One region of the Pseudomonas sp. BIGb0164 genome, then DNA from elsewhere that is predicted to be linked to it. Evidence: riboswitches for the same ligand, from Rfam matches in the RefSeq annotation. Region 1 holds a riboswitch; each other region holds the start of a gene.

Region 1 (7,311 bases):
TACGCCGAGACCTGCATTGCCTACTGCAAGCCGGGTGAAGAAAAGCCTGAAGACACCGCCCTGGGGCTGAAAAGCTTCACCGCGTACATCGATGCCTTCAGCGAAGCCTTCCTTGACGACGCTGTGGTCGATTACGCCACCGACCGCATGGGCGGCCAGTTGACCATCAAGGCGCCCAACGCCAAGGTGCCGAACGTCAATGCCGACAGCCCGGTCAACGAGCGCATCAACTACTACCTGCAAACCGAGATCAACCCGGGCCTGGCCAGCCACGGCGGCCAGGTCAGCCTGATCGACGTGGTTGACGACGGCATCGCCGTATTGAAGTTTGGCGGCGGCTGCCAAGGCTGCGGCCAGGCGGACGTGACCTTGCGTGAAGGCATCGAGCGCACCTTGCTCGAACGTATTCCAGAGCTCAAGGGCGTACGCGACGTGACTGACCACACGCAGAAAGAAAACGCCTACTACTGAGTAAGGCGTTCACTGCGAACAAAAAAACGGCGCCCCGTGAGCGCCGTTTTTTTATGCCTTAAATTCAATGGCTTGCACTATCTATTTAAAAAAATAGATCAACTGTGGGAGCTGGCTTGTCGGGTCGCCGCATCGCTGCGATAGCGTTATATCAGCAGACAAATGTTTTATCTGGCACACCGTCATCGCGGGCAAGCCCGGCTCCCACAGGGTTTTGCGTAGCTCTCTGGGCTTGATCAAGGGCGGTAGAGGTGGGCATGGCCTGCGCGGTACAGCGACGACTCGCTGAAGCTGTCACTGGCCAGCACTCGGCCCACCACAATCAGCGCCGTACGCCGAAAGCCCTTGGCGGCCACCTTCTGGGCAATATCCGCCAGTGTGCCGACCGCCCAATCCTGGTCCGGCCATGTCGCCCGGTGCACCACCGCAATCGGGCAGTCGGCGCCATAGTGTGGCAGCAGCTCAGCGACGATCTTGTCCAAGTGGTTGACCCCCAGGTGGATCGCCATGGTCGTGCCATGCCGCGCCAGGCTGTCGAAGCTCTCGCCGGCCGGCATGCCTGTTTTATCGGCATAGCGGGTCAGAATCACGCTCTGGGCGATGTCCGGCAGGGTCAACTCGGTTTCCAGTAACGCCGCACAGGCGGCCACTGCGGTAACGCCCGGGATGATCTGGAAAGGAATGCCCAACTCGCGCAAATGACGGATCTGCTCGCCAATCGCCCCGTAAAGGCTTGGGTCGCCGGAATGCACCCGCGCCACGTCCTGGCCTTTGGCGTGGGCTGTCTTGATCAGGTCGATGATCTGTTCCAGGTGCAATTCGGCGCTATTGACGACGGTCTCTGCCTGATGACCTTCCAGCACCGCTGCGGGCACCAGCGAGCCGGCATAGATGATCACCGGGCAGTTGCGAATCAGCCGCTGACCCTTGACGGTGATCAATTCCGGGTCGCCGGGGCCTGCGCCGATGAAGTAGACGGTCATGGGAAATTCCTGTCGAAAAACGGGCGAGCATGAAAGTGGCTCATGATCGGAAGCGGCGATTATCGGGATTTTAGCCGGCGCACGCCAACGCAAAGGTAGCCTGGGCGGCTTTTTTGCGGGTGATCAGCAGTCCGGCAGGGGCACCCGCGAGGTGTTCGGCCAGGGCCAGGGCAGCGCTTTCGGCGACGCCGTAGCAGCCGGTATGGGCAAAGGCGACCTCGGATTTGTGACTTAAACGCTCGGCATAAACCGCCAGTTGTCCTGCGTTGAAACAGTGCAACGGGAGATCCAGCGCCCGGGCCATGGCCCGTATTCCCCGTTCATCCTTTTTCAGATCGATACTGGCCAGCGCGGTAATGCTGTTGCGATCAACGCCCCCCTCCGCGAGGGCGCTGTCAAACAGATCCAGCAGGGCGTGAACGTCACAACCCCGCTGGCAGCCCAAGCCGACCGCCAGGATCATGCGGCGTAGTGATCGTCACGGTTGCGACGGAACAACCACGCGCTGATCAGGCCCAGCGCCAGCCAGAAGGCGACGTTGGTCAGGTGCGAGGCGATCTTGAACTGCGCTTCCAGCGCCTCGGGTGCCAGCATCGAGTGCACTTCCGGTTGTGGCGCGCCGATGACGTGAGGCACGGCCAGGATCGCGGCACCCAGCACTTTCAGCAGCCAGTTACGGCCAAACACCAGCAGCGCAATACCGGCGGCGGTGGAGGCGGCGGTGCCGATCCACCAGATCTGCCGTTGCGCCAGATCGGCTGCCGCAGTGCCTGGCAGCTCAGGTGGCAGGCCCATGGTCGGCGCCAGTACGAAGGTGGCGTAACCGGCCAAGCCCCACAGCAAGCCTTGCGCGGTACGGGTCGGTGCGCGCAGGGTGTAGAGACCGGCCAGCATCAAGGCGAAACCGACGGCGACCACCAGGTTGCCACCCGTGGTGGACAGCACACGCTGCCAGCCATCTTCCGGCTCCCAGGCCTCGGCGTCATGGCTGTGGGCGGCGGCGCCTTCGGCGTGTTCGTGGGCCACTTCGGTGGCGGCCGGGGCGTTTTCGAAGGTTTCCGCCTGCAGAATCAGCGGGGCGACCCAGAAGCTTTGCAGCAGGGTCAGCAGCAGGGCGGCCAGCAGGCCAGTGAACCCTGCGGTTTGCGCAATACGCTTGATCATGTCGGCAAGTCTCAGTGGCACGGGAACGCGGCGCTGTGGCGGGTATCGTGGGCTGCGTTGTGCACCGCCTCGATATGAGAGAAACCGGCGAAATACACCAGGCACGCGCCGAGGATCGACGCACCGATGGCGGCGGTCAGGCGTTGGCTGAGGGTGGTGGTGTTGCCGGTGGCGTGCGAGGTGCTGGTGATGATCGACATGGCGCGTCCCTTCAGGGTTTCAGGGTGACACGAGCGCATGAAAACCCCGCGAGCCGGGCACGCAGGGTTCGAACAGCGCCCGCCCACCGCGGGTTTGTTATCTGATTTTTTCGGGCCGGTCTCCGGGCTTGCGAGGGGGCTCTTGGGAGAGTCCTGAAAGCATCGCCTTCCCATGCAAGTGCACAGTGGTTATGACGCTTCGCTCGCTTACCGTTGCGGGGGCAGCACCGGACTTGCCATAGAGGTATGGCGTACCGGTTTCCCGTTTCACCCTTTGCAGGGCACCCGAAACAAGATGTGTAGGAGAACATGGGCGGTTGATGTGCGTCAAACACCTTGAGCGGCTGTAAATGTTTAAGGTGTTTGAAGGATAGAGTTGACCTCAAGGATGACGAGCAATCTGATGTTGATTTTTTGCGGATCAGACAAATTTTCATATTAATTTCGAATTAACTTGACTCTGCGCTTAGTGGAAGCGTAGGTGATCAAGTAGTCAAGGTTGTCATGATCAAACCTCTCGTCTTGTAATCCCCTTCCGGTGTGTGTCCAGCCCACTCCTATGTCCAGCTGGTTGAGAAGCCGGGTGCGTTTGAGGATCTCCTCGGCAACGGCTGAGGCTTTTGGAGAGAAGGTTCTCGTGGTTGGCACCTGACCGGCGGCCTCTTTTAATTCTTTGAAGTTGACGTATTCATCGCCCTGTCCGGCTGCATATTCATCGAAGTGTTTCTTCACCTCTTGTAGCAACTCTTTGTCACTGTAGAACCAGACCTGGGGCTTTTGCTCTGTTGTACTTCTCTTTGCCCGAGTTTCGAGGCTACTCGTGCTGGTGTATGCAGCGTGTTGGATCTGAATACTGTCCTGCGGGGCATCAGCTTCTTTCTCGCCTTTGTAGCTCGGTGCGTTAGGTGGCAGGTTAAAGTGGAGGGGGGAAAGTGCCGAAAGTGTCATGTTTGATCCTTTATTGCGTTGGTATGTCTGGCGCGCATTGAGCGCTTATGAGCCAAATCTGTGTGGTGCAAAAGTCCAAGCTGTTCCTAGCTGGCTATCGGGCAATTAATGCGAGTTGTAAGTTTCATTCGACTGCCGCGGTATGGCGCGAACCTCATGTGTTGGCATTGACCCGCTCTGTGGCACTGCGTAGCCTTGCACCCTCGAGGTTCTCCAGCCCAGGCCGGAGCTAAGAAGGGAACGCGGTCCAAGCCGCGGCTGCCCCCGCAACTGTAAAGGGTTCAGCTGACTGCCACGCCACTGCCGACAAGGCGGGAAGGCGCAGCCAGCGCCGGTCGCAAGACCCGCACGCCCCAAGCCAGGAGACCTGCCTCGCAACCGATTTTCTACTTCAACCGGGCGGGGTGATCCGGTGACGAAATCCGCTGCTGCGCGCCGTCGCAGGGCCTATCGTCCCGTATGCCCGCCCCAAAGGGCATCCGATGAAAACACTGGCCAAACTCCCCGTCACCATCGTTACCGGCTTCCTCGGCTCGGGCAAAACCACCTTGCTGCGCCACATGCTCGACAACGCCCAGGGCCGTCGCATCGCGGTAATCGTCAACGAATTCGGCGAATTGGGCATCGACGGTGAAATCCTCAAGCAGTGCTCCATCGGTTGCACCGAAGAAGAAGCCAACGGCCGCGTCTACGAATTGGCCAACGGCTGCCTGTGCTGCACCGTGCAGGAAGAGTTCTTCCCGGTGATGCGCGAACTGGTGGCCCGTCGTGGTGACCTCGACCACATTCTCATCGAAACCTCAGGCCTGGCCCTGCCAAAACCCTTGGTACAAGCCTTCCAGTGGCCGGAAATCCGCAGCGCCTGCACCGTCGACGCGGTAATCACCGTGGTCGACAGCCCGGCCGTCGCCGCGGGCACCTTCGCCGCCTTCCCGGACCAGGTCGACGCCCAGCGTAAACTGGACCCGAACCTGGATCACGAGTCGCCGTTGCACGAGCTGTTCGCCGACCAACTGGCCAGCGCCGACCTGGTGATCCTCAACAAAACCGACCTGATCAACCCGGAAGACCTGGCCCGCGTGCGCCTGGAAGTCGCCGAAGAGCTGCCGCCTGCGGTGAAGATCATCGAAGCCAGCAGCGGTCGCCTGCCGCTGGACGTGCTGATCGGCTTGGGTGCCGGCTCTGAAGAGCACATCGACGGTCGCCACAGCCATCACGATCATCACCACGAAGGTGAAGACGACGATCACGACCACGACGCTTTCGATTCCATTTCCATCGACCTGCCGCAAGCCGACGAAGCCCTGCTGCTCGACGCCCTGACCCAACTGGTGGTGCAACACGGCATCCTGCGCGTCAAAGGTTTCGCGGCCATCCCCAACAAGCCGATGCGCCTGCTGATCCAGGGTGTGGGCACACGTTTCGACAAGCACTTCGACCGTGCCTGGGGCGCTGACGAAGCGCGCATCACGCGCCTGGTGCTGATCGGTCAGGACCTCGATGCCGCCGGCCTCGAAGCGCAGTTGCGCGCTGCACTCAGCGTCTGACCCATGCACCTGCTCAGGACCCAGCCCGGTGGTTTCGTCTCGGACGACAATATTGCCGACCTTGGCCAAACCCCCGCTGACCTGGTGATCCTGTGCAGCGGTGATTCCAGCCTGGCATTGCTGGCCGAAGCGGCCCAGCAATTGCCCGACGATTACCCCAGCTTCCGGCTGGCCAACCCGATGCAGGTGCAGAACCATGCGTCGGTCGACCTGTACGTCGATGAAGTGCTGCGCCACGCCAAGGTCATCCTGATTTCGCTGCACGGCGGCATCGGTTATTGGCGGTACGGCATCGAGCGGCTGGTGGAGCTGGCCGAACGCGGCGTGCAGCTGATCCTGGTGCCGGGGGACGATCGCCCGGACCCGGAACTCAGCAGCCTGAGTACGGTAAACGCCGAAAGCCGCGACCGCCTGTGGCACTTTTTGCGCCAGGGCGGCCTGGGCAACGCGCTGGATTTCTATCGCTGCCTGGCCAGCGCTTACCTGGGCCGCGACTACACCTGGGCCGAGCCGCAAACCCTGCCGCGCACGGCGATTTATCACCCGCATAAAGCCAACCCGCGCCTGAACGACTGGCAGACGGATTGGAACCCCGAGTGGCCGGTGGCGGCGGTGCTGTTCTACCGCTCCCATTTGCAGGCGGCCAATACGGGTTTTATCGATGTGTTTTGCCAACGCTTACAGGCAGCGGGCCTTAACCCGCTGCCGATTGCGCTGGCCAGTTTGAAAGAGCCCGGCTGCCTGACGGTGGTCGAGGACCTGCTGGATGAAGTGGGTGCGGCGGTGATTTTGAACACCACCGGCTTTGCCCAATCCAGCCCCGAAGCGCCGCATTTGCGACCGTTTCGCCGCAATATCCCGGTGATCCAGGCGATTTGCGCCCAAGACAACGAGCCCGGCTGGCAGGCCAGCGAACAAGGCCTGGGCCCGCGCGACCTGGCGATGCACATTGCCTTGCCGGAGCTGGACGGGCGCATCATCAGCCGGCCGATCAGTTTCAAGGACCTGGCCTGGCGCAGCGAGCGCAGCCAGTCGGACGTGGTCTGTTACCGCGCCGCGCCTGAACGCATGGACTTTGTCGCTGAACTGGCGCGGCGTTGGGTCGAGCTGGCGCGGGTGCCGAATGCTGACAAGCGCATCGCGCTGATCCTCGCCAACTACCCGACCCGCGACGGCCGTATCGGCAACGGCGTGGGCCTGGATACGCCGGCTGCCGCGCTGAATATCCTGCGTGCGCTGCAAGCCGAAGGCTATCCGCTGCCGAGCGAGCTGCCTGAAAGCGGCACTGCGCTGATCCACGATTTGCTTGGCGGCGTGACCAACGACCTCGACAGCCTCGACCTGCGCCCCTGCCATCAAAGCCTGAGCCTGGATGACTACGAGGCGATGTTCAGTCGCCTGCCTGAATCCAACCGCCAAGCTGTTTTGGCACGCTGGGGTGCACCGCACAGCGATCCGATGTTCCGCGACGGCCGCATGATGATCGCCGGCCTGCGCCTGGGCCTGACGTTTGTCGGCATCCAGCCGGCGCGTGGCTATCAAGTGGACGCCAGCGCCGTCTATCACGACCCGGACCTGGTACCGCCTCACGCCTACCTGGCGTTTTACTTCTGGCTGCGCCACACCTACGGCGCCCACGGCGTGATCCACGTGGGCAAGCACGGCAACCTCGAATGGCTGCCCGGTAAGGGCGTGGGCCTGTCGGAAAACTGCTGGCCCGATGCATTGCTGGGGCCGTTGCCGAATATCTACCCGTTTATCGTCAACGACCCGGGCGAGGGCGCCCAGGCCAAGCGGCGTACCCAGGCGGTGATCATCGACCACTTGATGCCACCGCTGACCCGCGCCGAAACCTACGGGCCGCTGCGCAACCTTGAACTGCTGGCGGACGAATACTACGAAGCGCAGTTGCTCGACCCGCGCCGCGCTCTGGAATTGCAGAAAGACATCCTCAAGCTGGTGCGCGAAACCCGCATCGACCAGGAGCTTGAGCTGGAC
Region 2 (7,311 bases), on a different contig from region 1:
CGCCGCGCTGGGCCAGGCGTGAGTGCCAGTCGAGCAGGCGTCGTGGGGTCAGGCTCAGGCCGGTGGGATTGTTGGGGTTGACCACCACCAGTACGTCGAGGCCATCAAGAAAGAAGTCGACTTCCTGCTCCTGCACCTCGCGCACCACATAGCCGGCGCGACGCCAGGCTTCGGCGTGTTCGGCATAGCACGGCGACAACACGCCGACTTTGCCGGCACGACGCAGGCGTGGCAGCAACTGGATGGCCGCCTGGGAACCGGGCACCGGCAACAGGTGCGCAGCGCCGTAGTATTCGCTGGCGGCCTGCTCCAGGCCGTCATCGGTTTCGGGCAAGCGGGCCCAGGCGCGCAACGGGATCTCCGGGATCGGCCACGGCCAGGGCGCGAGGCCACTCGACAGGTCGAGCCAATCGGCCTCGGCAATCCCGTACTGAATCGCTGCCTTGCGCAGCCGGCCACCGTGTTCAAGCATAGAATTGCGCCCCCGCGCACAGGATCAGCAGCCACAACCATACGCCGCGCTGCACCAGTTGCCAGCCCCGGTCGATGGAATCGGCATCCGCCGCCGGGCCTTCGCCCAATTGCGGGCGATGGTGCACTTCACCGTGATAGATCGCAGCGCCGCCCAACTCCACACCCAAGGCGCCGGCACCCGCCGCCATCACCGGGCCGGCGTTGGGGCTATCCCAGGTGGGGCCCTGGGTGCGCCAGCATTTGAGCGCCAGGCGAGTCTTGCCGAGCACGGCGTAGGTCAACGCCACCAGGCGTGCGGGAATGTAGTTGAGCACGTCGTCGATCTTGGCCGCAGCCCAACCGAAACGCTCGAAGCGTTCGTTGCGATAGCCCCACATGGCGTCGAGGGTGTTGCTCAAGCGGTAGAGCACCACGCCCGGCACGCCGGCGACTACAAACCAGAACAGCGCGGCAAACACCGCGTCGCTGCCGTTCTCCAGCACCGATTCGGTGGCGGCGCGGGCGACTTCGGTGCTGTCCAATTCGCTGGTCTGGCGGCTCACCAGGTAGCTGACGCGTTTGCGCGCTTCGTCCAGGTCATCGCTGCGCAAGGCCTGCGCCACCGGAATCACATGCTCGCCGAGGCTGCGCATGCCTAGGGCGCAGTACAACGCGAGAATTTCCAGTACCCAACCGATATACGGCGCCCACGACAGCGCCGTGGCCAGCAGGGTCAGCGGCACCACCGCGATAAACCACGCGGTCACGCCATGGCTGCGCCAACCGCGCCCACCGGTGTTGAAACGTTGCTCGATGCGCCCGGCGAAATTGCCGAACGCCACCAGCGGATGCCAGCGCCTGGGCTCGCCCAATAGCGCATCCAGCGCCACCGCAGCGACACACAGCAAGGCCACACTCATTGACTCACTCCCCACGCATTCTCATACAACATGTCACTCAGCGGCCGAGGCTCGGTCCAGCCTTCGAGCTGCAACATCGGTGCCGGATAGAACTCGGCCACCGGCCCCAGGCACAGCACCGCCAGGGGTTTTGCGCCAGGCGGCAAGCCCAGCAGATCGGCCAGGGCCTGGGGCTCGAACAGCGAGACCCAGCCCATGCCCAAGCCTTCGGCGCGGGCCGCCAGCCACAGGTTCTGGATGGCACAGGACAGCGAAGCCATGTCCATTTCCGGCAAGGTGCGACGGCCGAAGATATGGCGCTCGCGGTCATCCATCAACGCCGCGACCAATACTTCGGCGCAGTCGTGAATGCCTTCGACCTTGAGCTTCATGAACTCATCGGAGCGTTCGCCCAATGCCTCGGCGGTGCGTACGCGCTCTTCTTCCACCAGTTGTTGAATCTGCTCACGCAGTTGGCGGTTGCTGATACGGATAAAGCGCCAGGGTTGCATCAGGCCGACGCTGGGGGCCTGATGGGCAGCCTGGAGTAAACGGTGCAGCAACTCAGGGGCAACGGTGCCGCCGCTGAAGTGGCGCATGTCGCGGCGTTCGGCGATGGCGCGATAGATGGCCTGGCGGTCGGCTTCGGGGAAGGCGTTGTCAGTCATGGCCTCTTCGCGGGCAAGCCCGCTCCCACATTGGATGGGGTTTCAACTCGGTACATTGTGGGAGCTGGCTTGCCTGCGATGGCGGCCTCCCGGTCTGGCGCAAACAAGGCGGCCACTGCCACGGGATTGGATGGAAAATAGAAATGTACGTAGGACGCGGTCATGCGGCCTTGCCGGTAGACCGCCTCGGCACCACGCCCACCGTTGGGGCTAAGGCCACGGGCAATCGGCTGCCACTCGGTGGTCGTGAGGGAGTGGTGATAGGTATGGCCGCGCAGCGTGCCTTCGGGCAGCTCGACATTTTGCAGCGCCAAGGCCGCCAGTTTCTTTTGCATCACGGCATCGCCTTGCAGCAGGCCCACCAGTTCGGCGCGGACGCCATCGACATCGGTCAGCGAGTCGAGCAGGTACAGCATGCCGCCGCATTCAGCGAGCAAGGGTTTGCCGGCGGCATGGTGAGCGCGGATGGCTTCGAGCATCGGCGTGTTTTGCGACAGTGCCTGGTGGTGCAACTCCGGATAGCCACCCGGCAGGTAGAGGCTGTCGGCATCAGGCAATTGGTGGTCATGGATCGGCGAGAAGAAGTGCAACTGGGCACCCATCGCGCGTAGCAGGTCGAGACTGGCGCCGTAGGTAAAGGCGAAGGCTTCGTCGCGGGCCACAGCAATACGCACGCCTTCGAGCAACGGCTCGGCCACGATCACTTCGGGCGCGGCAAAGGTGACCGGAGGCGGTAAGGCGACTTCGCAGCTGCTGCCCAGTGCTTGAGCGGCGGCATCCAGGCGCACATCGAGGTCATTCAATTCGCTGGCTTGCACCAGCCCCAGGTGTCGGCTGGGCAGTTCGATCCCGGTTTCGCGAGACAACGCGCCGTACCAGCGCAAGCCTTCAGTGAGGCTGCCTTCCAACAACTGCGCGTGGCGCAAGGTGCCGACGCGGTTGGCCAGCACGCCGGCAAACGGCAGGTCCGGCTGATAACGCGCCAGGCCCAGGGCCAGGGCACCGAAGGTCTGGGCCATGGCGGTGCCGTCGATCACGCCCAACACCGGCACACCGAAGTGTCGCGCCAGGTCGGCACTGGAGGGGGTGCCGTCGAACAGGCCCATCACGCCTTCGATAAGGATCAGGTCGGCCTCACCGGCCGCCTCCCACAACAGGCGGCGACTTTCCTGCTCGCCCACCATCCACATGTCCAGCTGGTACACCGGCGCACCGCTGGCACGCTCGTGGATCATCGGGTCGAGGAAGTCCGGGCCGCACTTGAACACACGCACCTTGCGCCCCAGGTTGCGGTGCAAACGCGCCAGCGCGGCGGTGACGGTGGTTTTGCCCTGGCCGGACGCCGGTGCGGCGATCAAGACGGCCGGGCAATGACGGGGCTGATTCAAAGTTCGACGCCCTTCTGTGCCTTGATACCGGCCTGGAACGCGTGCTTGAGCATGCCCATTTCGGTGACGGTGTCGCCCATTTCGATCAGTTCGGGTTTGGCCCCACGGCCAGTGACCACCACGTGTTGCATCGGCGGGCGGGCTTGCAGGTCGCTGAGCACTTGGTCCAGGTCGAGGTAGCCGTGCTTGAGGGCGATATTCAGCTCATCCAGCACCACCAGGCCGATGGCCGGGTCTTGCAGCAGTTCGCGGGACACCGCCCAGGCGGCTTCGGCGGCGGCGATGTCGCGCTGGCGGTCCTGGGTTTCCCAGGTGAAGCCTTCGCCCATGACGTGGAAACGCACTTGCTCGGGGAAGCGGCGGAAGAACAACTCTTCACCGGTGCTGTTACGCCCCTTGATGAACTGCACCACACCGCACTGCATGCCGTGGCCCATGGCCCGGGCCAGCATGCCGAATGCGGAGCTGCTCTTGCCTTTGCCGTTGCCGGTCAATACCAGCAACAAACCGCATTCATTGGGGGAGTTGGCGATGCGCTCGTCGATCACGGCTTTTTTGCGCAGCATGCGCGCCAGGTGGCGTTCGTCGCGGTCGGGGGAATCGGTCATGGCAGCTCTCCGTTGGGGCTGGACAAAAACGGCGGGCAGGAAAAAGAAAATACAGACAGCCAAGCATCGCCCACCGTGATGCTGTTGGATGCTCCGGGCCGGTCTCCGGGCTCATGAGTGGCGCCCTGCCCTTGTGAAAAGAGCGAGCAGGCCGACGTTGCGCCTTCCCATATCGCGCGCGATACAGTGGCAAAAGGCAGCGTCTTGACTCATTTACCGTTGCGGGGGCAGCGCCGGAATCGCGGCAGCACTGTGTACAAGTGCGCTCACTCACCGGCTTCCCTGTTTCACCCTGTCGACGCATACGCCACAGAGCACCTGGAACAAGCCGCGAAGGTTAGTGGGTTGGGGGTGGAGCGTCAATTAAAGCCGGCCTCGCACTTGAACCATCGGACCGCCGTACTCCTCTACCCTTACAGGTATTCAGGAGAACACCATGCATAAAACCAGACTCGCCTTACTGATCATGCTCGCAGGCACCCTCGCCGCCTGCGGTGAAAGCTCAAGTTTGCAGGTGTCGGACGGCACCGGTCCTTCGCCCAAGTTGCCCGAACCGAACAAGACACTGATCCCCACCGTCAACATCGCCCCGGCGATCGGCTGGCCTGATGGCGCAAAACCAACGGCCGCCGCAGGCACCCAGGTGGCCGCGTTCGCCGAAGGGCTGGACCACCCGCGCTGGCTGTATGTGCTGCCCAACGGCGATGTGTTGGTGGCCGAAACCAATGCGCCGCCCAAACCGGATGATGCCAAGGGGATTCGCGGCTGGGTCATGGAGAAGGTCATGGGCCGTGCCGGCGCCGGTGTGCCGAGCCCGAACCGCATCACACTGCTGCGCGATGCCGACCACGACGGCGTTGCCGAGACGCGCACAGTGTTCCTGGAGAACCTGAACTCACCGTTCGGCATGACCCTGGTCGGCAACGATTTGTACGTGGCGGACTCGGACAAACTGCTGCGCTTCCCCTATCAACCGGGCGAAACCACGATCAAGGAAGCCGGCACCAAAGTGGTCGACCTGCCAGGCGGCAGCATCAACCACCACTGGACCAAGAACGTAGTAGCGAGCAAAGACGGCAGCAAGCTGTATGTGAGCGTCGGCTCCAACAGCAACGTCGGCGAAAACGGCCTGGAAGCGGAAGAAGGTCGGGCGGCGATCTGGGAAGTGGATCGCGCCTCGGGTCAGCACCGCATCTTCGCCTCCGGCCTGCGCAACCCGAATGGCATGGCTTGGGAGCCGCAGACGGGCAAGTTGTGGACGGCGGTAAATGAGCGTGACGAGATCGGCAGCGACTTGGTGCCGGACTACATCACGTCGGTCAAGGATGGCGGCTTCTACGGCTGGCCTTTCAGTTATTACGGCCAGCACGTGGATGTGCGCGTTTCGCCGCAGAACCTGGACCTGGTGGCCAAGGCCATTGCACCGGACTATGCCGTGGGCCCGCATACGGCGTCGTTGGGACTGACCTTCGCAGAGGGCAACAAACTGCCGGCGCAGTTCAGCAACGGGGCATTTATCGGCCAGCATGGATCGTGGAACCGCAAGCCCCACAGTGGCTACAAGGTGATCTTTGTGCCGTTCGAGGGTGGCCAGCCCAAAGGGCAACCGGTGGACGTGCTGACGGGGTTTCTTGATAAAGACGAGAAGGCCATGGGGCGGCCGGTGGGTGTGGTGGTTGATCAGCAGGGGGATTTGCTGGTGGCCGATGATGTGGGGAACAAGGTGTGGCGGGTGTCGCCAGCCAAATAAATACAAAACCCGTAGGAGCCGGCTTGCCGGCTCCTACGGGTGTTATGGGTTGCGAGCCAGGTTTGCTGGCAACACGCGCTTGGCGCTCAGGTAAGCATTCTGCCAATACGCCTTGGACAGGGTGTCCAGCTTGACCGTACCGCCGGTTTGCGGCGCGTGTACGAAACGCCCTTCCCCCACGTAGATCCCGGCATGGCTGACCTGTGAACCGCCACCGGTGGCGAAGAACAGCAAGTCGCCGGTCTGCAGGTTCTCTTCGCTGACGTCCTGGGCACGCATCACGATCAGCTCGCGGGTGGTGCGCGGCAACGAGATGCCTGCCGCGTCACGGTAGACAAAGCCGATCAAGCCACTGCAGTCGAAACCGGAGTCCGGTGTGTTGCCGCCCCAGCGGTAAGGCGTGCCAACCAGGCCCAGCGCACGGAAGAGCACGTCTTCGGCAGCAGGCGAGAAGCTCTGACTGGAATAGTTGAACACGGGCTTGGGCTTGGCCGCCACGAACGCAGGGGGCGGTGGACGGCTTGCGCAGGCGCTGAGGAGCGCGGCGCAAACGAGAAGAATGAGGCGGGCTGAGGTCGACATGGGCAGAACAATCCTGGTCTGGATGCGGCTTTTCGCTGCCGAACGCTGAAAACCAGAACGCGCAAGCAAAGCTCGCGCGAACGGATTACAACAATATCCAGGGATTCTAGCGCTTACACGTCAAACTTCAAGTATCACTTTAAGTTTACTTGCTAGCGGTAACCGTCGTCGGGGCCATGGCGAGTGCGCGCTTGGCTTCGATGAAGGTTTTGCTCCAGTAGCTGTCACCCAGGTTGTCGACTCGAACACCGCCACTGCGACGGCTGCTGGAGTGGATAAACTGGTTGTCGCCCAAGTAGATACCGGCATGGCTTACGCGACCACGACCCGCCGTACTGAAGAAAAGCAGATCACCCGGCTTGAGGTTGTTGCGCGCGACCAACGGTGCATCCACGTTGATCATTTCGCGGGTGGAGCGTGGCAGGTTCATGCCCGCTTCTTCGCGAAACAGGTAGCCGATGAAACCGCTGCAGTCGAAACCGGCTTCAGAGGTACCGCCAAAACGGTAACGGGTACCGATCAGGGACATGCCGCGTTCAAGAATGCTGTCGGCCAGAACTGGAAGCTGATAAGGCTTGTTGCCGGCGAAGTCGGCCAGTTCCTTCTCGGTTGCAACTTCTTCCTCATAGACAGTGGAAGACTGCGATGCAACGAATTTTGCCTGGGACTGCTGTTGGGTTTTCTGCTGCTCTGCCACTTGCTGAGGGTGGGAGGCGCAACCAAACAACAGGGTAACGAGTGCGAGGGGCACGAGGGGTGCGAAGCGATTTAGCATGGGCACGACCGTGGCTGATATGTAAAGAAGTCGAGACTATGCCCGCTATCAGATCGATTTGCAAATTCAATCGTGATCTATGTGACTTCTTGTTTGGACTATGACATCTAAGCCCTTAACACCCTATACGTGCCTTTTGCGTGGCCAAACCGGCCCAAACGCAGGTTTTCTGGCGCCTGTAATTTGCC
Region 3 (7,311 bases), on a different contig from region 1:
GTACCTCGTGAAGTCACCCCAGACTCAAAACCGCCAGGGACGAAATAGCTCAGCAACCCGCGAATAGTCATCGCAGGTTGCAGGAAAAAACCATGATAGCTGTAGAAGTGGTGCCGAATGTGACGGGTTTCAAGGCAATCGTCCTACCTGCCGCTCAGGATCAATGTTGCAATAAGACTAACGGTCAGCAAATAAACCGAAAAACTTGGCCGAAAAGCCGTTTCGGTTGTCGCCTCAGGCGGTGATGGCCTCTATACTAGCTCCCCGTTTGTGCACCGCTCTAGTGCATTCGGCTGGAGCGCGACACGTCCCTCCCTTCCCCCATAGAGCTGCCGCAAAAATGAGCCTGTTCTCCGCTGTCGAAATGGCACCACGCGATCCTATCCTGGGCCTCAACGAAGCATTCAACGCCGACACACGAACCACCAAGGTCAACCTTGGCGTGGGCGTTTACTGCAACGAAGAGGGGAAGATTCCACTCTTGCGTGCCGTTGCCGAAGCGGAAGCCATTCGCGTGGCGCAACACGCCGCGCGTGGCTACTTGCCAATCGACGGCATCGCGGCTTACGACAAGGCCGTGCAAACCCTGCTGTTCGGCGCTGAGTCGCCCCTGCTGGCCGCTGGCCGCGTCACCACCGTGCAAGCGGTCGGCGGCACCGGCGCACTGAAGATCGGCGCAGACTTCCTCAAGCAACTGCTGCCAGACGCCGTCGTTGCCATCAGCGACCCAAGCTGGGAAAACCACCGCGCCCTGTTCGAAACCGCGGGTTTCCCGGTGCAGAACTACCGCTACTACGACGCCGCGACCCACGACGTGAACCGTGCCGGCCTGCTCGAAGACCTCAACGCCCTGCCGCCACAGTCCATCGTGGTGCTGCACGCCTGCTGCCACAACCCGACCGGCGTCGATTTGAGCCCGGCCGACTGGCAGAACGTGCTGGACGTGGTCAAGGCCAAGAAACTGGTACCGTTCCTCGACATGGCCTACCAGGGCTTCGGCGACGGCATCCACGAGGACGCCGCAGCAGTGCGTCTGTTCGCTGAATCGGGCCTGACCTTCTTTGTGTCCAGCTCGTTCTCCAAGTCGTTCTCCCTGTACGGCGAGCGCGTGGGCGCACTGTCCATCGTCGGCGAGTCCAAGGAAGAAAGCGCGCGCATCCTGTCCCAGGTCAAGCGCGTGATCCGCACCAACTACTCCAACCCGCCGACTCACGGCGCCGCGATCGTGGCGGCGGTGCTGAACAACCCTGAGCTGCGCGCCCAGTGGGAAGCCGAACTGGCCGAAATGCGCCTGCGCATTCGCGGCATGCGCGAGCAGATGGTGGCCGACCTGGCCAAGGCTGCTCCGGGCCACGACTTCAGCTTCGTCGGTCGCCAGCGCGGGATGTTCTCCTACTCCGGCCTGACCGTTGAGCAAGTCACCCGCCTGCGCAGCGAGTTCGGCATCTACGCCCTCGACACTGGCCGTATCTGTGTGGCGGCGTTGAACCAGTCGAACATTGATGCGGTCACAAAGGCAATTGTTCAGGTGCTTTAAGCCGGTAACCGTTGCACAGAAGGGGAAGCCAATGGCTTCCCCTTTTTCGTCGCCAGCCCCTAGACTGAACCTTGCCCGCCCCTTTGCTGTGAGAGCCTTATGAGAAACGACGACCTGGACCTGCGCGCCGACCGCGACGAGCTGGATGACTACGCCCCGCGCGCGCCGCAGGTTAAGCGGCAGAAGAGTCTGGTGTTGCAGGTGGCGCTGGGTGTATTCCTCGGTGGTCTGGCCCTGTGGCTGGTGCAACTGGGCGCCGCAGCGATCATGGCAAAACTGGCCATGGGCACCCTGCAATTCGGCGGCTGATGAAGATCAAAATGTGGGAGCGGGCTTGCCTGCGATGCAGACGACTCGATCTTCCTGCATGACCGAGTAGATGCCATCGCAGGCAAGCCAGCTCCCACAGTTGATCTATGCTGGCTCTAGAACGCGCTCTTCCAGCAGTTTTACAAAACTGTTCAGGCTCTGCGACACCGTCCCCCGCCGCCAGATCAGCCACGTGTGCAGAATCCGGAAGCTATCGCTCAGCGGCCACACACTCACCGCCGTGAACCCCGGCATGCTTTCCAGCATGCTGCGCGGCATCAGCGCCAGGCCCGCACCGGCGCTGACGCAGGCGAGCATGCCGTGGTAGGACTCCATCTCGAAGATCCTGCCCGGCACCGCGCCATCCTGTGAGAACCAGCGCTCGAAGTGATGGCGGTACGAACAGTTCGAGCGGAACGTATAGATGCTCTCCCCCGCCACATCCTGCCCCCGGGTAATCGGCGCATGGTGCAGCGGTGCGATCACCACCATTTCCTCCTCGAACACCGCCACGCCTTCCAGGGTCGCGTGCAACACCGGCCCATCCACAAACGCCGCCGCCAGTCGCCCCGACAACACCCCTTCAATCATCGTGCCTGAGGGCCCGGTGCTCAGGTCCAGTTCGACCTTGGTGTGCTTCTGGTTATACGCCGCCAGCAATGCCGGGATGCGCACCGCCGCCGTGCTCTCCAGCGAACCCAGGGCAAACGCGCCCTGGGGCTCCTCCCCCGCCACCGTGGCGCGGGCTTCTTGCACCAGGTCCAGAATGCGCCGCGCATAGCCGAGGAAGTTCCAGCCGGCCGGCGACAGGCGCAGGCGGCTCTTCTCGCGGATGAACAATTCAACGCCCAGGTCCTGCTCCAATTGCTTGATGCGCGTGGTCAGGTTCGACGGCACACGATGAATCAACTGCGCGGCGGCGCTGATGCTGCCTTGCTCGGCAACGGCCTTGAAGATTTCCAGCTGCACCAGATCCACATCATTCTCCAATCGTGAATGTATTGCTTAATATTATTCAGTTTCCAGAAAAGAGATAGCCCCGTAGCCTGAACCCAATCCATTCATTCAGCAGGACGGTGCCATGAACGCAACCACCCACGCTCTCTCGATCAACCCGGCCACCGGCGAAACCGTCGGCAGCTACCCCTACGAAAGCGCCGCACAACTGGACGCCGCCCTGAACCGCGCCACCGCCGCCTTCCGCACCTGGCGCCGCCAGCCGGTCGGCCAGCGCGCCGAACTGCTGCTGGCCCTGGCCGCCGCCCTGCGTGAACAAGCCGAAGACATGGCGCAGATGATCACCCTGGAAATGGGCAAGCCCATCGCCCAGGCCCGTGCCGAAATCGAAAAATGCGCCCTGCTCAGCGAATGGTACGCCGCTCACGGCCCGGCCATGCTGGCGCCGGAACCGACCCTGGTGGACAACGGCAGCGCCCAGATCGAATACCGCCCGCTGGGCCCGATCCTCGCCGTGATGCCGTGGAACTTCCCGGTGTGGCAAGTGCTGCGCGGCGCCGTGCCGACCATGCTCGCCGGCAACACCTACGTGCTCAAGCACGCCCCAAACGTGATGGGCAGCGCCTACCTGATCCAGCAGGCCTTCCACAAAGCCGGTTTTGCCGAAGGCCTGTTTGAAGTGATCAACGTGGGCAACGAGGGCGTGTCCAGCGCCATCGCCGACCCGCGCATTGCCGCCGTGACCCTCACCGGCAGCGTGCGCGCCGGTATCGCCATCGGCTCCCAGGCCGGGGCTGCGCTGAAAAAATGCGTGCTGGAACTGGGCGGCTCCGACCCGTTCATCGTGCTCAACGACGCCGACCTCGACGCCGCCGTGCAAGCCGCCCTGATCGGCCGCTTCCAGAACAGCGGCCAAGTCTGCGCCGCCGCCAAGCGCCTGATCATCGAAGCCGGCGTGGCCGAAGCCTTCACCGCCAAATTCGTCGAAGCCAGCCGTGCCCTGGTGATAGGCGACCCGACCCTGGCCACCACTTATGTGGGCCCGATGGCGCGCTTCGACCTGCGCGACGAACTGCACGGCCAGGTCCAGGCCACCCTCGAAGAAGGCGCCACCCTGCTGCTGGGCGGCAATAAAGTCGCGGGGGCCGGTAACTACTACGAGCCGACCGTGCTGGCCGGCGTCACCGACCAGATGACCTCGTTCAAACAGGAACTGTTCGGCCCGGTGGCCTCGATCATCACCGCCCGCGACGCCGACCACGCCGTGGCCCTGGCCAACGACAGCGAATTCGGGCTCACCGCCAGCATCTTCACCACCGATGCGGCCAAGGCCCGCGACATCGCCAACCAGTTGGAAACCGGCGGGATCTTCGTCAACGCCTTCAGCGTGTCCGACCCTCGGGTGGCGTTTGGCGGCGTGAAAAAGAGCGGCTTTGGCCGTGAACTGTCGCACTTCGGCGTACGCGAATTCTGCAACGCCCAAACCGTGTGGCTGAACCGCAAATAACCCACCGCCGGCGCCATCGCCGGCAAGCCGGCTCCTACGGGGGATCGGGTTTTCTCTCCCCCTTGGCAGTACGATCGACTACCATACCGCGCCGGTTCCCAAACGGGACTAATAGGGAATCCGAAGCGCGGCCCCCCGCGTCAATCGGAACTGCCCCCGCAACTGTAGGTGCTGAGCCTGCTCCACACTGCCACTGAGCGCTGCTCGGGAAGGCCGGAGCGTGGCGACGACGCACGAGTCAGGAGACCTGCCGGCCAAGCGTTATCACGACCGGCGGGGTGTCCGGGAAGGACATCCTTGCCCTGCCCCCGGCAGCGTCCATGGCTGTATTTCCACGACCGTACCTCCCCCTGCTCACTGTACGGTTCAAACGGAGATTGCCCCATGCTGCCACGCGTTACCGCCCTGCTCACCGGCCTCGGCTTCTGCACCCTGGCCCAGGCTGCGCCCACCCATTACCCGCTGACGCTGGAAAACTGCGGCAGCCCCCAGACCTTCCAGCAAGCCCCCGCCCGCAGCGTGACCATCGGCCAGGCCGCCACCGAAATGCTCTACGCCCTGGGCGTGGGCGACAAAGTGGTGGGCACTTCGCTGTGGTTCAACAATGTGTTGCCGCAATTCAAGGCCCAGAACGACACCATCGAGCGCCTGGCGAACAACGAGCCGAGCTTTGAGTCGGTGATCGCCAAGCGCCCGCAACTGGTGGCCGCCGAGCTGGAATGGGTGGTCGGCCCCCAAGGCGTGGTCGGCACCCGCGAGCAATTCCAGGAACTGAAGATCCCCACCTACCTGCTGCCCTCCGACTGCGAAGGCAAGGACAACCTGGTGGGCGCCGACGGCACGCGGCTGGAGCCATTCCGCATCGAGACCATTTACAAAAGCATCAGCCAGCTGGCGCAGATCTTCGACGTGCAGGACCGTGGCCAACAGCTGAACGACGAACTCAAGGCGCGCCTGGCCAAGTCGGTCGCCACCGCCCAAGGCAAAGGCCTCAAGCAGGCCAGTGCGCTGGTGTGGTTCTCCAGCGCCGAGATGGCCGCCGATCCTTACGTGGCCGGCCACAAGGGCGTTCCGGAATTCATGCTGCAGACCCTTGGCCTGACCAACGTGGTGCAGTCCGATGAAGAGTGGCCCGCCGTCGGCTGGGAAACCATCGCCAAGGCCAACCCCACGTTCCTGGTGATCGCACGCATGGACCGCCGCCGCTACCCGGCCGACGACCATGAAAAGAAACTGGCTTTCCTGCGCAGCGACCCGGTGACCCGCAACATGGACGCGGTGAAAAACAACCGCATCATCATCCTCGACGCCCTGGCGCTGCAAGCCAGCCTCCGTACGTTCGACGGCCTTGAACAACTGGCCACGGCCATCGACGGCTACGACCCACTCAAATGACCCGTACCCTGCTCGCCCTGGCCCTGCTCCTGGCCGCCGTGCTCGCCGGCGTGGCCATCGGCGAAACCGCCATCTCGCCGAAGGTGGTGCTGCAAGTGCTCGCCAATAAACTGTGGACGGCGGGCTACGTGCTCGACCCCATCGACGAAGGCGTGGTGTGGAACTACCGCCTCACCCGCGCCCTGGTGGCCGCCGCGTGCGGTGCGGGCCTGGCGACCTGCGGGGTGATCCTGCAGTCGCTGTTGCGCAACCCGTTGGCCGACCCGTACCTGCTCGGCATCAGCGCCGGCGCCTCCACCGGTGCAGTGCTGGTGGCGTTGATCGGCGTCGGTGGCGGGCTGGTGTCGTTGTCGGCCGGGGCGTTCGTGGGGGCGATGGCGGCGTTTGCCCTGGTGATTCTGCTGGCACACGCCAGCGGTTCGGCCAGCGGCACCGGCCAGATCATCCTCGCAGGCATTGCCGGCTCGCAGTTGTTCAACGCCCTCACGGCATTCCTGATCACCAAGTCGGCCAGCTCCGAACAGGCGCGCGGCATCCTGTTCTGGCTGCTGGGCAACCTCAGCGGCGTGCGTTGGCCGTCGGTGTGGCTGGCGGTGCCGGTGGCCGTGGCGGGCTTGGCGGTGTGCCTGTGGCACCGCCGTGCGCTGGATGCATTTACCTTCGGCACTGACTCGGCGGCGTCCCTGGGCATCCCGGTGCGCCGCGTGCAGTTCGTGTTGGTGGGCTGTGCGGCGCTGGTGACGGCGGTGATGGTGTCGATTGTCGGCTCCATCGGCTTTGTCGGGCTGGTGATCCCCCACGCCGTGCGCCTGCTGCTGGGTACCGGGCACTCGCGCCTATTGCCGGCCAGCGCGTTGGGTGGTGCGCTGTTCCTGATCGCGGCGGACGTGCTGTCGCGCACCCTGATCAAGGGTCAGGTGATTCCGGTCGGCGTGGTCACCGCATTGGTTGGTGCGCCAGTGTTTGCGCTGATCCTGATCGGCCGGAGGCACCCGCGATGAGCGTGCTCAGTTGCAGCGGCCTGGGCTTCAAGGTGCGCGACGCGGAGTTGCTGCGTGATATTCACCTCGACGTCGAAAAAGGCGAAACCCTCGGCATCGTCGGCCCCAACGGCTCCGGCAAATCCACCCTGCTCAAGTTGCTCGCCGGGTTGCGCACGCCAGTGAGCGGCGACGTGCGGCTGGGCGGCCAACGCCTGGGGAATTTATCCCGCCGCACCATCGCGCAACAGCTGGCGGTGGTGGAACAACAGGCCGACACCGACGACGCCATCCGCGTCTTCGACGCCGTGGCCCTGGGTCGCACGCCCTGGCTGTCGGCGCTGAGCCCGTGGTCGGCGGAAGACGACGCCATCGTGCGCCAGGCCCTGCACGACGTCGACGCCACTCACCTGAGCCAGCGCGCCTGGCGCAGCCTCTCCGGCGGCGAACGCCAACGCGTGCACATCGCCCGCGCCCTGGCACAACGGCCGCAGATTTTGTTGCTGGACGAGCCGACCAACCACCTGGACATCCAGCATCAGCTTGGCATCTTGAAGGGCGTGCAAGCGCTGCCCGTCACCACGCTGATTGCCCTGCACGACCTCAACCAGGCGCTGACCTGCGAT
Region 4 (7,311 bases), on a different contig from region 1:
GCTGCTGGTGGTGATCGGCACCGCCTGGCTGATGGAACTGGTGGGTGTGTCCATGGCCCTGGGCGCGTTCCTCGCCGGCCTGCTGCTGGCAGACTCTGAATACCGCCACGAGCTGGAATCCCAGATAGAACCGTTCAAGGGCCTGCTGCTGGGGCTGTTCTTCATCAGCGTGGGCATGGGCGCCAACCTCAGCCTGCTGCTCAGTGCGCCGCTGGTGGTGATCGGCCTGACCCTGTTGCTGATCGGCCTGAAGCTGCCCCTGCTGTACGCCGTGGGCCGGCTGGTGGGCGACCTCAACCGCGAAAGCGCGCTGCGCCTAGGCGTAGTGCTGGCGGCGGGCGGTGAGTTTGCCTTCGTGGTGTTCAAGATCGGCCGCGACCAGGGCCTGTTCGACCCTCACCTGTACGACGTGCTGGTGCTGACCATCACCCTGTCCATGGCGGTGACGCCACTGCTGTTGCTGGTGTGCCCCAAGCTGTTCAAGCCCAAGGCCAAGCCGGTGGAAGTGCCCGAGGAATACCGCACCATCGAAAGCGATGCGCCCCGCGTGGTGATCGCCGGCATGGGTCGCATGGGCCAGATCGTCGCGCGAATTCTGCGTGCGCAAAACATCTCGTTCATCGCCCTGGACACCTCGGTGGAAACCATCGAGCTGACCCGCAGTTTCGGCGGCATGCCGGTGTTCTATGGCGACCCGCAACGCCCTGAGATCCTGCATGCGGCCAAGGTCGACCAGGCGGAATTCTTCGTGATCGCCATGGACGACCCGGAGATCAACATCAAGACGGCGGAGCTGGTGCGCAACCTCTACCCGCACATGAAGATCATCGCCCGCGCCCGCAACCGCCAGCACGTTCACCGCCTGGTGGACCTGGACGCATCACCGGTGCGCGAAACCTTCTACTCCAGCCTGGAAATGAGCCGCCGTACCCTGGTCGGCCTCGGCTTGACCCAGGCCCAGGCCGATGCGCGCATCACCCGCTTCAAGAATCACGATCTGCAAGTGCTGGCTGCCCAGCACGCGGTGTACGACGATGCGGCCAAGGTGATGCAAACCGCCCAGGAAGCCCGGGCGGAACTGGCGCGGCTGTTTGAGATGGACCGGCTTGAGGAGGAGTCCGATAAGGTGTGAGGCGGCAGATGAACGATATTGCGAAATTTCTGACAGAATACGCCGCAATTTCGTTCATCTCTGGAGCGCTACATGGCCACCCTCACCAAGACCGCCGCCCTGCTGGCCCTCGCGCTCAGTGCAAGCGTTGCCTTCGCGGCCAGCAAACCCGCACCACAGAAAGCCGACACGCAAACCATCTCGACCTTGGGCGGCAAGTTCACCTTCAAGCTGCCCAAGGCGTATGTGGCCGACACGCTGCCTACCGGCAAGGCCGAAGACGGCACTGCTGACACCCAGGGCACGCTGTACGCCAACCAGACCACCAAAAGCGTGGTGATCGTCGCCGAAACCGCGCGTAAAGATGGGGTCACCATCCAGGACAACGACACCCAGTTCCTCGATGGCGCCGTGGCCGGGTTTATCAAGGACCAAAGTGCCGCCCTGCCCGACTTCAAGAAACAAGGCGAAAAGAAGCTGACCTTCAAGGGGCTGGGCCTGCGCCAGGTCGACAGCACCGCCACCCAGGGCGGCGGCAAGACGCTGAACTCCACGTTCCTCGGCGGTTCGGGGAATCACCTGCTGGTGATCCAGGCCATTTCCCGTGGGGATGATGTGAAGGGGCATGCGGAGTTGGTGAAGCAGATTACCGGCGGTAAATAACCCCGCTACGTACAACACAAATCGAATGTGGGAGCGGGCTTGCTCGCGAATGCGGTGTACCCGTCACAGATAGGTTGACTGATCCAGCGCATTCGCGAGCAAGCCCGCTCCCACATTTTTTGACCGCGTTTATTTCAGGCTTTTTTCCAGCCAGGCTTTCAAATCCTGCACTTCGGCTTCACTCACGGTATGCGGCATGCCCGGGTAACCGTGAAACTCCGGCTTCAACCCCAACCCCGTCAACACTTCGTTCGCCCGCGTGGCCGACGCATAGGGCAGCGCCTGGTCCAGCGTGCCGTGCCCGATGAAGATCGCCAGCGCTCCCAACGCGTCATTCGGTTTCAGCTCGGCCTTGAGCACTGGCAGCACACTGCCACTGAGCGCCGCGATCCCGCGTACCCGCTCCGGCTGACGCAAGCCCACCTCGTAGGACATGATCGCGCCCTGGCTGAAGCCCACCAGGAATACCCGATCGGGCCGGGTGTGGTACTTGGCCGTGGCCTTGCCGATAAAGTCTTCGATCAATTTTGCACTGCGCTGCAGGTCGGCCGTTTCGCCGTTGTACTCAGCTTCACCCTGGGTCTTGGTAAACCAGCGATAACCCTGGGGGTCTACTGGCATGGGTGCCCGTGCCGAAAGGTAAGTCCAAGTGGACGGCAGCGAATCCTTGATGCCAAACAGGTCTTCCTCGTTGCTGCCAAACCCGTGCAGGAAAATCACCAACGGCTGGTTGCGTGCGTCACTCTGGGTCTGTTCCAGGTACGCCAACGGCAAGTCGGTGTGCAGCGAATCGTCAGCATGAGCAGCACCGACCACCAGGGCCAGCGCCAGGGCATACAGTTTGAGCATGGGACGTTACCTCAGGGTTTGCGCAACAAATAGGTGTCCATGATCCAGCCGTTGGCCAGGCGCGCGGCCTTGCGCACCCGTTGAATCTCTTCTGCCACATCAGCCACCTTGCCGCTGATCAGGATCTCGTCCGGCGTGCCCAGGTAGGCGCCCCAATAAATATCCAGGTCCTGATCGGCCACGGTACGGTAGGAATCTTCGGCGTCGAGCATTACCACCAGGGTGTCGGCGTCGCTGGCCTGCCCTGCTGCCAAGCGGCGCCCGGTGGTGATCTCGACGGACTTGCCAATGCGGTTCAGCGGCACTTTGTGCTGCGCTGCCAGGGCCTGCACGCTGGTGATGCCGGGGATCACTTCGAATTCAAAGGTGCAACGGCCACTGGCCAGGATCGCCTGCAGGATCCGAATGGTGCTGTCGTACAGCGCCGGGTCGCCCCAAGCCAGGAATGCGCCCACTTCGCCGTCGGCCATTTCCTCATTGATCATGCGTTCGAAGGTCTGCTGCTTGTCGCGGTTCAGGTCCTGCACGGCGGTGGTGTAGTCGATATCACCGCGCACACGCTCGGGGCAGTCGGCCTCGACAAAGCGGTAGCCGGGCTCGGTGATGTAGGTCTCGCAGATCTCGCGGCGCAGGTCGATCAACTTGTCCTTGCTCTGGCCCTTGTCCATCAGGAAGAACACGTCGGTGCGGTTGAGCGCCTTCACGGCCTGCATCGTGATGTAGTCAGGGTTGCCGGCGCCAATGCCGATGATCAGGATGCGTTTCATGGGTTGCTCTCATTGCGGGGCGTGGATTTTGCCATGTTCGCGGGCTCAGGCGTGAGTTTCCAGGCGCAGGCGCCACACGCGGTTGAAACGCAGCTCGGTGCATGACAGCGGCTCGACGTCGACCCGGTAGAACATCGACAGCGGCAACTGCAGCACGTGCAACAACGCGGCACGGATCACAAAGGGATGGGTAACGGCCACGACATGCCCCGGTTGGCTTTCCAGGGATGTCATCCACTGTCCAACCCGCAGGCAGATCTGGTCCACCGACTCGCCACCGTGGGGCGCGCTGGCGCTGTCGGTGAGCCAGGCACTCATGGCTTCATCGTCCAGTTGGTCGATGGCCTGGCCTTTCCAGTGGCCAAAATCGCCGTCGCGCAAGGCGACTTCTACCTGTGCGTTGTCACCGAACAAGCCAGCGGTCTGCCGGGCCCTGGCTTCCGGCCCGCAGATCAGGCGGTGTTTTTTCGGGTAGCGACCGGCCTGGGATAGCGCCTCACGCTGCCAGTCCAGCACGACAGATTCGTCATCGGGAAACCGCCCCTGCTTCTGCGCCCGCGTGGCGGCATGGCAGATCAGGCTTAAACGGGTGGTCTGCATCACAAATTCACTCTGTTTCGGCGCGCAGTCAGCGTAGACTGGCAAAGTTGTTTCAACATGTTACAACGAACATGAAACAGGAAGCCGGTTCGAAGCCGGCGCGGTCGCGCCACTGTATTCGGCCCCACAGCCGTAAGCCAGACCCTGTTTCAGCTCCCTATGCTTTCCATTTCGGGACGCGTCATCCCTGGAGGTTTTCATGGCTAATACCGCTGCAACCCACCCTGATGTCTATGTGCCAACGATTCCCCTGGGCGAAATCCTCCCTTGGGCGATCTTCGGCGGCCTGCTGTTGATGCTGGCGATCTACTTCGTCGGCGCCGAGCAAGGTGCCACAGCGGTTTTCAAGGGCATGTACGTGCACGAATTCGTCCACGACGGTCGCCATCTGCTGGGCTTTCCCTGCCATTAATCAACAAGAGAGACAGGACATGACAGGGCAATTACTCGTTCGCGGGATGCTGGTGGGCCTGCTCGCCGGCGTATTGGCATTCGGCTTCGCCAAGACCTTTGGTGAGCCACAGATCGACAAGGCCATCGCCTTTGAAGACCAGATGGCACAGATGCACGGCGATGCGCCGGAAGAAGAACTGGTGAGCCGCGACGTGCAAAGCACCTTCGGCCTGTTCACCGGTGTGGTGGTGTATAGCGTTTCCCTGGGCGGGATTTTCTCCCTGGTGTTTGCTTACGCCCTGGGCCGCATCGGCAAGGTCGGCCCCCGTGGCCTGGCGGCACTGCTGGCGTTGGCGGCGTTTGCCACCCTCATCCTGGTGCCCGGCCTGAAATACCCGGCCAACCCGCCATCCGTGGGTGACCCGGAGACCATCGCCCAGCGCACCCAGCTGTTCTTCCTGATGCTGCTGGTGTCGGTAGCGGCCGCGGTGATCGCGATCAACGCCGCACGCAAGCTGATTGCCCGCCGTGGCGTGTGGGCCGGGGTAATCCTGGGCGTTGCGCTGTACATCGTGATCGTGTCGGTGGCCGGCAGCCTGTTCCCGGTGATCAATGAAGTGCCGGAGCAATTCTCGGCCGTGCTGCTGTGGAAATTCCGCGTCGCGTCCCTGGGCATCCAGCTGGTGCTGTGGACCACCCTGGGCCTGGTGTTCGGTGCGGTGGCCGAGCGCTTCTTGAGCCAGCCACGCGCACGCTTGAACTCCTGAGCTAGATTCCGGGATGGGCCAGGTAGAACACCTGATAGCCCGTCCCGGGATGCGTCACATCCAGTGCCTTGGCCGACAAGGTGATGCGCACCAAACGCCAGGCTTGCACATCCAGCGCCAGGAACACCGCGAAGGTGTCACGGCTGTCCGCCACTTGCAGGTTGCGCACTTTCTCTTCAGCCAGTATCGCGGCCCGATCCGCCCCCGGCGCCAGTGGCCACTCTTCCCGATACAAACTCAACGCCGCCTGCGCCGGCCCACGTTGCACATCCAGCGGCAGCCAGCTTTCGATATGCGGGCGGCCGAAACTGTCGAGCACTTTCTGGAAGCGTGACCCCAGCAAAAAGTCGGCGGCCTGCAACGGGTCGGACCACAGGTACACCGACGCATACACGTTGCCGCCCTGCTCCTGAGCGATAAACGCCTTGAACAGCAGCCCCTCGGCGTTATCCCACAATGGCCCCAATTGCGCGGCACGCCGGCGAATCACGCCCATGTCGTAGTCGGCGGGCAAACGGTGCGAATACTGTTTGGCGAACATACAAAAACTCCTGTGCAAGATGAGGTTCCAGCTTGCGCAGCGGCGATGATTTCAACAAGATATGAGCCGATATATGTGCGATAAGGAACCGATATGGCTGACGCACCCAAACCCCTGGATATCGACACCGTGCAAGCGTTCGTGCTGGTGGCCGACTTCACCAGTTTCACCCGCGCCGCCGAGGCGCTGGACACCTCCCAGGCCGCCATCAGCCTCAAGCTCAAGCGCCTGGAGGAACGCCTCGGTTATCGCCTGCTGGAACGCACGCCCCGGCATGTGCGGCTGTCGCCCCAGGGCGAGCAATTCATCGTCGCCGCCCGCGCCCTGCTCAACGCCCACGAGCGCGCCTTGGGCGACATGGCCGCCCAAGTGCAACGACGTCTGGTGATCGGCATCAGCGACCACGTGGCCGGGCCCGACCTGCCGCTGTGGCTCAGCCGCCTGGCGGCCTACGACCCGTTGGTGATCCTCGAAGTGCGCATCGCCTCGTCCCGCGACCTGGTGGCCGCGTTCGACCGCAACGAACTGGACGCCGTGATCGTGCGCAACGAAGGCGACCGCCAAGACGGCGAAGTCCTGGCCGTGGAACGCTTCGGCTGGTTCGCCGCCCCCACTTGGCAACACCCGCCAGGCACGCCACTGCGCATGGCGACCATGGCCGCACCGTGCGGGGTTCGCCACCTGGCCACCCGCGCCCTGGACGAAGCCCACATCGACTGGACCGAGGTCTTCGTCGGCGGCGGCGTAATGGCCGTGGGCGCCGCCGTGAGCGCCGGCCTCGGCGTCGCCGCCCTCGCCCATCGCGTAGCCCCACCCGGCGCGGTGGACGTGAGTGCGCAATTTGGACTGCCCGCATTGCCCGTCAGTGAAGTGGTGCTCTTCAGCCGGATCAGCGATGCACGTTCGCGGGAAACCTTGCGCGCGCTGAGTGCAACCTTTCGGGGGGTTCTACAACGCTGAACCCGCCACCCGGTTTGGCACATGCCTGATTCACCGAGGCGCCTGCATCGCCGGCAAGCCGGCTCCTACAGATCCACACCACTAAGGTCGGCTACTAGGCCGCCGTGCTCTTGCTTTTGCTTTTGATCTTGGGCGCCCCATCAAACACGCTGGCCGAACGCAGGCTTGAATCCGTGGGTAACCCGGCAGGACGCCGGGTTAGCCGCCCCGCGCCATGGATGGCGCGGGGCGGCGGCCCACGGATTCAAGCCGGAGTGAGGGCATGCCGAGCCTAGGCGAGGCACCGAGTGTTGGGGCAAGAGCCTTTTGGTTACTTTTGGGCTCTTTCCAAAAGTGACCCGCCGTAAGGGCGGAACCAATATCAGCCGTCACCCCAGCAACGGATATGTACTCAATCAAACCACTCCCGCCGCCCCTCAAACGTCCCCACAATCAACTCCACCACCCTCCTCACCGCATCAGCATCCTGCACCCGCGCATTCACCGCCAACCACACCTGCCGCTGCATACTCTCAGCCAGCAACCCCGGCAACGCCACCAACCCCCGGTCAAAACTGCTCATGTAATGCGGCAACAACCCAATGCATGCCCCACAGCGAATCATCTCCAACATCAACGAATACGCCTGCACCTGCACCACCGCCGCCAGCCGCTGCTCCA

What was found. Region 1 has a riboswitch for cobalamin ahead of M2394_RS29845 (CbtB-domain containing protein). Riboswitches for the same ligand answer to the same signal wherever they lie in the genome.
Region 2: it holds a riboswitch for cobalamin, as region 1 does, so the genes downstream of both, cobO (cob(I)yrinic acid a,c-diamide adenosyltransferase) here and M2394_RS29845 (CbtB-domain containing protein) in region 1, are expected to answer to the same signal.
Region 3: it holds a riboswitch for cobalamin, as region 1 does, so the genes downstream of both, M2394_RS19470 (ABC transporter substrate-binding protein) here and M2394_RS29845 (CbtB-domain containing protein) in region 1, are expected to answer to the same signal.
Region 4: it holds a riboswitch for cobalamin, as region 1 does, so the genes downstream of both, M2394_RS29395 (CbtB-domain containing protein) here and M2394_RS29845 (CbtB-domain containing protein) in region 1, are expected to answer to the same signal.

Annotation. Positions count from the first base shown of each region.
Region 1 covers NZ_JANUEA010000015.1:572-7,882, forward strand. The annotation lists gene nfuA (Fe-S biogenesis protein NfuA) at 1-471, shown strand, start outside; gene cobM (precorrin-4 C(11)-methyltransferase) at 708-1,454, opposite strand; gene M2394_RS29835 (cobalamin biosynthesis protein) at 1,525-1,917, opposite strand; gene M2394_RS29840 (CbtA family protein) at 1,914-2,618, opposite strand; gene M2394_RS29845 (CbtB-domain containing protein) at 2,630-2,818, opposite strand; cobalamin riboswitch at 2,914-3,122, opposite strand; gene M2394_RS29850 (hypothetical protein) at 3,257-3,766, opposite strand; cobalamin riboswitch at 3,956-4,156, shown strand; gene cobW (cobalamin biosynthesis protein CobW) at 4,249-5,313, shown strand; gene cobN (cobaltochelatase subunit CobN) at 5,317-7,311, shown strand, end outside.
Region 2 covers NZ_JANUEA010000005.1:31,629-38,939, forward strand. The annotation lists gene cobD (threonine-phosphate decarboxylase CobD) at 1-472, opposite strand, end outside; gene cbiB (adenosylcobinamide-phosphate synthase CbiB) at 465-1,373, opposite strand; gene bluB (5,6-dimethylbenzimidazole synthase) at 1,370-2,020, opposite strand; gene M2394_RS14420 (cobyrinate a,c-diamide synthase) at 2,017-3,408, opposite strand; gene cobO (cob(I)yrinic acid a,c-diamide adenosyltransferase) at 3,405-4,016, opposite strand; cobalamin riboswitch at 4,095-4,353, opposite strand; gene M2394_RS14430 (sorbosone dehydrogenase family protein) at 4,453-5,766, shown strand; gene M2394_RS14435 (C40 family peptidase) at 5,809-6,348, opposite strand; gene M2394_RS14440 (C40 family peptidase) at 6,494-7,123, opposite strand.
Region 3 covers NZ_JANUEA010000007.1:152,153-159,463, forward strand. The annotation lists gene M2394_RS19450 (amino acid aminotransferase) at 341-1,537, shown strand; gene M2394_RS19455 (hypothetical protein) at 1,637-1,846, shown strand; gene M2394_RS19460 (putrescine utilization regulator PtrR) at 1,952-2,824, opposite strand; gene M2394_RS19465 (aldehyde dehydrogenase family protein) at 2,928-4,310, shown strand; cobalamin riboswitch at 4,386-4,580, shown strand; gene M2394_RS19470 (ABC transporter substrate-binding protein) at 4,695-5,705, shown strand; gene M2394_RS19475 (iron ABC transporter permease) at 5,702-6,706, shown strand; gene M2394_RS19480 (ABC transporter ATP-binding protein) at 6,703-7,311, shown strand, end outside.
Region 4 covers NZ_JANUEA010000014.1:10,170-17,480, reverse strand. The annotation lists gene M2394_RS29420 (monovalent cation:proton antiporter-2 (CPA2) family protein) at 1-1,132, shown strand, start outside; gene M2394_RS29415 (hypothetical protein) at 1,205-1,774, shown strand; gene M2394_RS29410 (alpha/beta hydrolase) at 1,904-2,623, opposite strand; gene cobF (precorrin-6A synthase (deacetylating)) at 2,635-3,390, opposite strand; gene M2394_RS29400 (histidine phosphatase family protein) at 3,436-3,990, opposite strand; cobalamin riboswitch at 4,027-4,158, shown strand; gene M2394_RS29395 (CbtB-domain containing protein) at 4,190-4,402, shown strand; gene M2394_RS29390 (CbtA family protein) at 4,422-5,150, shown strand; gene M2394_RS29385 (DUF4865 family protein) at 5,152-5,691, opposite strand; gene M2394_RS29380 (LysR family transcriptional regulator) at 5,785-6,651, shown strand; gene M2394_RS29375 (LysR family transcriptional regulator) at 7,043-7,311, opposite strand, start outside.